DNA from 3 places in the Bacillus cereus group sp. Bce041 genome. Region 2 is predicted to be linked to each of the others. Evidence: predicted binding sites of a transcription regulator. Region 2 holds the regulator's gene; each other region holds the start of a gene.

Region 1 (2,261 bases), on a different contig from region 2:
GGTGAGCTGCTTTTTTTTCTTATTTGTTTTTAGCTAAAATTTCTTTTGCGATTTCATCAATTAGCATATCTTTTCCGATTGGATTGAATGCTTTCGTATTGAAGACTTCATTTGATACTTCATATACGTGATTATTTTTAACTGCTTTATTGTCTTTCCAAACGGCACTGTTTTTGTAGTCTTCGTAAACTTTATCAGCTTCGCCGCCGAAGTTTACAATAAACATTTGGTCAGGCTGGAATGCAACTAGACCTTCTAGTGATACTTGCGCCATCGTTTGTTTTAAATCCGTACCTTTTGTTGCTGGAAGTTTTAAGTCATTAAAGATGATGTCACCGTATCCGAAGCTACCGTATACACGGAAGTTTTGTGGTGTAACTGCAACGAACATAAAGTTCTCATCTTTTGTTTTCTCTTTAATTTTTTTAGATAAAGAGTCTGCTTTCTTATCGTAGTCTGCAATCCATTTGTCTGCTTTCTTCTCTTCGTCAAATAGCTTACCTACTTCTTTAAACTTACCACGCCAGTCTTCTAAGTTTGTTTCTAGAACAACTGTAGGTGCAACCTTTTCTAGTTGATCATAAATTTTCAATTGACGGTTGTTTAAAATAATTAAGTCTGGTTTTAAAGCAGTAACAGCTTCTAAATCAACTTTAGGTGCCCAGTACCAACCTACTGCTTTTACTCCATCTAACTTGTCTGTTAAGTGATTTTGGATTTTATCTTTATATGTATTTGCTGTACCAACAGGTTTGTGTCCAAGAAGTAATAGTTCTTCTGTTGATCCAGATAAGTCAACAATTCTCTTTGGATTTACTGGAATTGTAGCTTCACCTTTAGCATGTTTTACAACTTTTGTTTTCGGTTGTTCTTTTGCCTTCGATTCTTCTTTTTGAGAAGAACATCCAACGATAGAAAGAACAACGAGCATAATAGTAAATAAAATAAATAGCTTACGTTTCATCCTGATGTAACCCCTTTAATTAGTATTGATAATCATTATCGACTTCTGTATATTAAGGTGCTTTAACCTTTCTGTCAATGGAAAATAACAGAAGTTTCAAGTGGAGAACATTTGTTGGGGCAGTCTCGCTTTTCTATCATTAAATATGTTAAAATGGAATACATGATTTAAGAGGGAGAGATCGTATTTTGTTTGAATATGTTACAGGTTACGTGGAGTATGTAGGGCCGGAATATGTCGTAATTGATCATAATGGAATTGGTTATCAAATTTTCACACCAAATCCGTATGTATTTCAAAGAAGTAAGCAAGAAATCCGTGTCTATACATATCATTATGTGAGAGAAGATATTATGGCACTTTACGGGTTTAAAACACGTGAAGAGCGTTTATTATTTACAAAGTTGTTAGGCGTGTCTGGCATTGGGCCAAAAGGAGCTCTTGCAATTTTAGCTTCTGGTCAAACAGGACAGGTCGTTCAAGCGATTGAGCATGAAGATGAGAAGTTTTTAGTGAAATTCCCAGGCGTCGGAAAGAAAACAGCACGCCAAATGATTTTAGATTTAAAAGGAAAACTAGCAGATGTCGTACCAGATGCATTTGTTGATTTATTCTCAGACACAGAACGTTTTGATGAGAAGAAAGGTTCATCAGCTGAGCTTGATGAGGCACTGGAAGCTCTCCGCGCACTTGGATACGCAGAACGCGAAGTTTCTCGTGTTGTACCAGAGTTATTAAAAGAATCATTAACGACGGATCAGTATATTAAAAAGGCACTTAGTCTTTTACTAAATGGTAAGAGGTGAGTATAATGGACGAACGTCTCCTTTCAGGGGAATCTGCATATGAAGATGCGGATTTAGAATATTCATTACGGCCACAGACGCTCCGTCAGTATATTGGCCAAGATAAAGCAAAACATAATTTAGAAGTATTTATTGAAGCGGCGAAAATGCGTGAAGAAACGTTAGATCACGTGCTTTTATATGGACCACCAGGTCTTGGTAAAACGACGCTTGCGAATATTATTGCCAATGAGATGGGCGTTAATGTTAGAACAACTTCAGGTCCCGCAATTGAAAGACCAGGAGATTTAGCTGCTGTATTAACAGCGCTTCAGCCAGGGGATGTATTATTTATTGATGAAATTCATCGTTTGCATAGATCAATTGAAGAAGTATTGTATCCTGCGATGGAAGACTTTTGCCTTGATATTGTAATTGGAAAAGGGCCTTCAGCACGTTCTGTACGCCTAGATTTACCGCCATTTACATTAGTTGGAGCAACAACACGTGCT
Region 2 (2,261 bases):
ATCAAGCAATTGCTTCGTATACTCTACATATCTACGATGTACAGTCGCCTTTGAAACATTATGACCAAATCCACGTAATGTTGCTGCAATTTCTTCAAACGTGAGTTCACTTTTTCGCAAACGTACAATTTCCTCAATCGGCACTTCTTTTTTCTCTCTTCCTACACTTAAATGACGATTTTTTAAATTTTTTTCTGGACGATAACCTTTTTCTACTGCACGTTGCATACCTCGTTTAATTTTCAAATTATGAATCTTTCTTTGATATTCTTCAACAATACCAATAATATCTAATACCATTGAATCAGAATCCGACAATTGTAATTCACCATTATGTGTATGCGTATATACTTTTATGCCTTCTTTATGTAAACAATGCATTAACGCGATCTTCGCATTTCCTCTACCAAGACGCGTTTCATCTTGTATAAGTAACACATCAATTTGTTCGTCTCGAATTGTATCCAACACCTCTAATATACCGTCACGTTCAATTGTATATCCACTAGCCTGCTCTTCAATCACCTTAGTAACATTCATTTGATAGCGCTCAGCTAAATGCAATAATTCATCTTTTTGACGTAATAATGATGTTTCTTGCGCTTCTTTCGTTGTACTCACACGTGCATAAATAATTGCATTCATTTTGAACCCCTCTTTCTCCCTATTATTTCCCTATAGTGTAACATAAATCCGTCATTTGTTCGAACTTATGTTTGTAGAATGTTTTTTCACATGTTATACTTATTAATAAGAAAAATGAAAGAAAACGAGGTGTTAGAAAACATGGAAAAGTTAACGAAACGCCAGCAAGACATTCTCGACTTTATTAAGCTAAAAGTACAAGAAAAAGGATATCCACCTTCCGTACGTGAAATTGGTCAAGCAGTCGGCCTCGCTTCTAGTTCTACAGTGCACGGACATTTATCACGATTAGAAGAAAAAGGATACATTCGACGCGATCCAACAAAACCACGTGCCATTGAAATTTTAGGTGAAGACCGAATGGATACGGAAACACAATCTGTTATTCAAGTTCCAATTGTCGGAAAAGTCACTGCTGGTTTACCAATTACAGCGGTCGAAAGCGTAGAAGAACACTTCCCACTTCCAGCTAGTATTGTTGCTGGAGCAGACCAAGTGTTCATGTTACGTATTTCTGGAGATAGTATGATTGAAGCTGGTATTTTCGATGGAGATTTAGTTGTTGTTCGCCAACAGCAGTCTGCATATAATGGTGAAATTGTAGTCGCTTTAACAGAGGATAACGAAGCAACAGTTAAACGTTTCTATAAAGAAAAAGACCATTTCCGTCTACAACCAGAAAACTCTTCATTAGAACCTATCATTTTAAAACAAGTGTCAGTTATCGGGAAAGTAATTGGCGTATATCGTGATTTACATTAAAAATAACAAAAAGAAGATAATTACCTTATTTATATACGGTAATTATCTTCTTTTTGTATTTTGATAGATTTCCATGCATTCTATTTCTTATTAACGAGTTTCAATCGTCACATCTCCCGCAGCCGTTTTACCGCTAATCTTTTTACTACCATTTCCAATTGTTACATTTTTATTTTCTTCATTAAAAATTGTTACATCTCCAGCAGCACTTTGCCCAGTAATTACCGCATCTTGTGGTTTTTCCGATAAAGTAATATCTATATCTCCCGCAGTTGAACTTGCTTCTAGATTATACTTAGAATCATGATCTTGAATATTTATTTCCCCACTTGTTGTTTTTGCGGTCACTTTCCCTAATACCTTCTTAAAGTTCACCTCACCAGCTTTTGTCGATCCCTCCACATTCTTAGCCGTTACTTGTTTCAACTCTACTTCTCCAGCAAGTGTTCTAACACTTACGCTATCACTTTTCACATCACTCATTTCGATTTGTCCAGCAGATGAATTTACTTTTATATCTTGGTAAGAGCGTTCGGGCACAAGGAGAGTCAATTTAGACGTTTGAAACCTAAAATTGTAAAAAGAAAAATCAAATGAAGCACCTTTTTCTCTTTCCCCAATAATTTTTAATGTGTCACCATCTTCTGCGATACGAATCTCTTGTTTACGTACATCTCCCGATTGCTTTACATAAAAAGAAGAGTCAGGAGATTTTTGGACAATAATATCCCCGGCATCTAACTTAACTTCTATATTTTTTAATGTTTCGTTTTTAATTACATTTTCTTTATCTCCTTTTTCAGCAGTTTGTACTGCTTTTTCATATGTTTGGGAAATTCCTATTACTCCAATAA
Region 3 (2,261 bases), on a different contig from region 2:
GATGGTTGAGTATAAAGTGTTAAAGTACGAACTTAATTATTTTCGTCATCCGAAAAAAGCGGATACAGAGAGAGAGTTACATATAATAGTACAACCTAAGTATATGTAATAAAATATAATAATAAAAATCACTGATTCAGTTTTGTAAAGTTCCATAGAGTATGTAAGAAAAGAGAGTGTTGTAAATGCTCTCTTTTCTTATGCTTTGTGAGTTCGTTCATCATAGTATATGTTTTCAGTTATAGATGGTTAATAAACGATAAAAATTTAAAACTTTTTCGTTTAGCCAGGGATTTTATATTTGAGTAAATAAATATACTATGAAGTATTTTTTATACGAATATTGAAGGAGTATAAAATGAGTTTAGCAAGTTACACAGGCTGTAATGTAGAAATTCCGTTAACGGATCCAGATTCTAATGATGTAATTGTTTTTGGACCGTGTTTTTCAGATGAAAGTATGCTTGAAATTGTACAAGATTATCAATTCCAAACAAATTACACATATGAGGTTTCAACTAATTGGGGAATTGAACTTGTCGAGTGGCAAAATGTAAAGGAAAAAAAAGAAGCGAAAGAAAAACTTTTAACTTTATGCAAGATTATGGAAAGTTATTTGGAAGATGGAGACTATTTCGAATTATTTAGTTGTTGGGTTGGTGATGAAGATAAGGAACGAGTAGGGGAATTGAACTTAAAAATAAATCATTTTAATATAGATGAATTATGTATTCCAGAAAGAACATTAGTTAGGATAGAAAAATAAGCTTTGAATATTTTTTAGAAAAAGGCGATTTCACTTTGTGTGAAGTCGCCTTTTAGTTTTTATATGCATTTTATATAAGAAATGAAAAGTTTATTTGATAAAGGAAAAAATATGGAGATAAATAAAATTATGTTTTTTGTTAAGAAATAATAAGTATAGCTCTTCTCAAAGGAACGTAAGTTCGTGTATAATAAGAACGAATGTTCTTTTGAGAGGTAACCTAATTATAGTTTAGAAGTAAATTCGAGTTTAGTAAGTATTAAAAATAACTAAGGGATAGCATGAATAAATAAATGTATAAATGATCAAGGAGATAAAAAATGAACGATGTAAAGATACAAAAAGAAGAAAGAGAGTGGGTTCCGTTTACAGTAATGTCCGAACAACTTTTAAATATGAGAAAGATTATTGGAGAGAAATTAAAAGTACAAAAACCGCTTTTAACAAATGAAGCAAAAGAGAGGATTTCTGATAAATTATTAACGTCATTACTGTCTGAGAAAGAAATATTGGTAACATATTTTGAAGATGGTTACATATTAACAAGCTACATGACTGTTGTACATATCAATCCGGTAAAACAAATTGTAATTTGTACAGACGCCTTTTATAAAACTTACGTATTTAACGCTATGGATATTATTGAAATAATGTAAAAGAAGCTGAATATTTAAATGGCAGCTTTTTTTATTTCTGATTTATGAGACAAATAATATAAGAAAAAGCAGCTAGCTTTGTGCTAGCTGCTGAGCCCCAGGGAAAGGGAGAAAAAGATAGGGTACTCCAAAATCGATAAGAGCTGTCAAACAGCCTGATTATAGTATAGACAAATTAAAATTTTCTATACAAAAAGTTGAACATAAGATTAGGCTGTACCCACTTGGTTTTGATCTGCAAGGTCAGAATCAAATGTATTGGTCGCGCTAACACCGCTAAAAGTATTAACAACAAAACCAACGTTTGATGCGCCGGAACCATTATAAGCTTTCGTATTTTCTTTCGGAGAAACGTTGTAGAAATCACCTAAGTTAAATGATCCATTACTATTTTGTACAACTAAATTTCCTACAACTGATGGCATAATTTTCACCTGCTTTATAATAAGTTGTTAACATTACTATATGGAGTTATAGTCCAGATGGTTCATATAATAAAAATTGTGGAATAGTAAAACGTTTGGAGCATGGATTTCAATAAAAGTGTGTTAAAATTAATATAATAAAGTTGAGTAATTTTTTTAAAAAATTTGTATAATCGATATATATGAAAATAAAGGAGGCAAAATGTAATGAAAGATATTATGAAAAAAGTTGATTTAACAGATGCCAAATCAAGTAATCTTGTTGCACTAATTTATAGTAATGAAGTTATATTAGTTGAAGACGCATTTTGTCCAAATGAAATAAAATTAAAGTTTAATGAAATTGCAATTTTATCTGCAATTAAAACAGCTCATATTGCGAAAGTGTCTATTAGGAAAGAACTTGAAGCGCTT

What was found. Region 2 encodes LexA, which represses DNA repair genes until DNA is damaged. Its sites were predicted from a motif close to CGAACATATGTTCG; they were not measured.
Region 1: a site for LexA is predicted at 1,069-1,082, ahead of ruvA (Holliday junction DNA helicase RuvA). Genes of this name have one in related genera too.
Region 3: a site for LexA is predicted at 937-950, ahead of ACUN13_RS12670 (YolD-like family protein). Genes of this name have one in related genera too.

What each region holds. Positions count from the first base shown of each region.
Region 1 covers NZ_JBQXON010000001.1:670,414-672,674, reverse strand. Annotated here, with positions in the region: gene ACUN13_RS03530 (BofC C-terminal domain-containing protein) at 1-5, shown strand, start outside; gene ACUN13_RS03525 (iron-hydroxamate ABC transporter substrate-binding protein) at 20-964, opposite strand; gene ruvA (Holliday junction DNA helicase RuvA) at 1,153-1,770, shown strand; gene ruvB (Holliday junction branch migration DNA helicase RuvB) at 1,776-2,261, shown strand, end outside.
Region 2 covers NZ_JBQXON010000011.1:158,163-160,423, forward strand. Annotated here, with positions in the region: gene ACUN13_RS25430 (YneB family resolvase-like protein) at 1-645, opposite strand, end outside; gene lexA (transcriptional repressor LexA) at 787-1,407, shown strand; gene ACUN13_RS25440 (DUF4097 family beta strand repeat-containing protein) at 1,498-2,261, opposite strand, start outside.
Region 3 covers NZ_JBQXON010000003.1:223,497-225,757, reverse strand. Annotated here, with positions in the region: gene ACUN13_RS12680 (hypothetical protein) at 1-109, shown strand, start outside; gene ACUN13_RS12675 (hypothetical protein) at 359-766, shown strand; gene ACUN13_RS12670 (YolD-like family protein) at 1,087-1,422, shown strand; gene gerPF (spore germination protein GerPF) at 1,632-1,847, opposite strand; gene ACUN13_RS12660 (hypothetical protein) at 2,055-2,261, shown strand, end outside.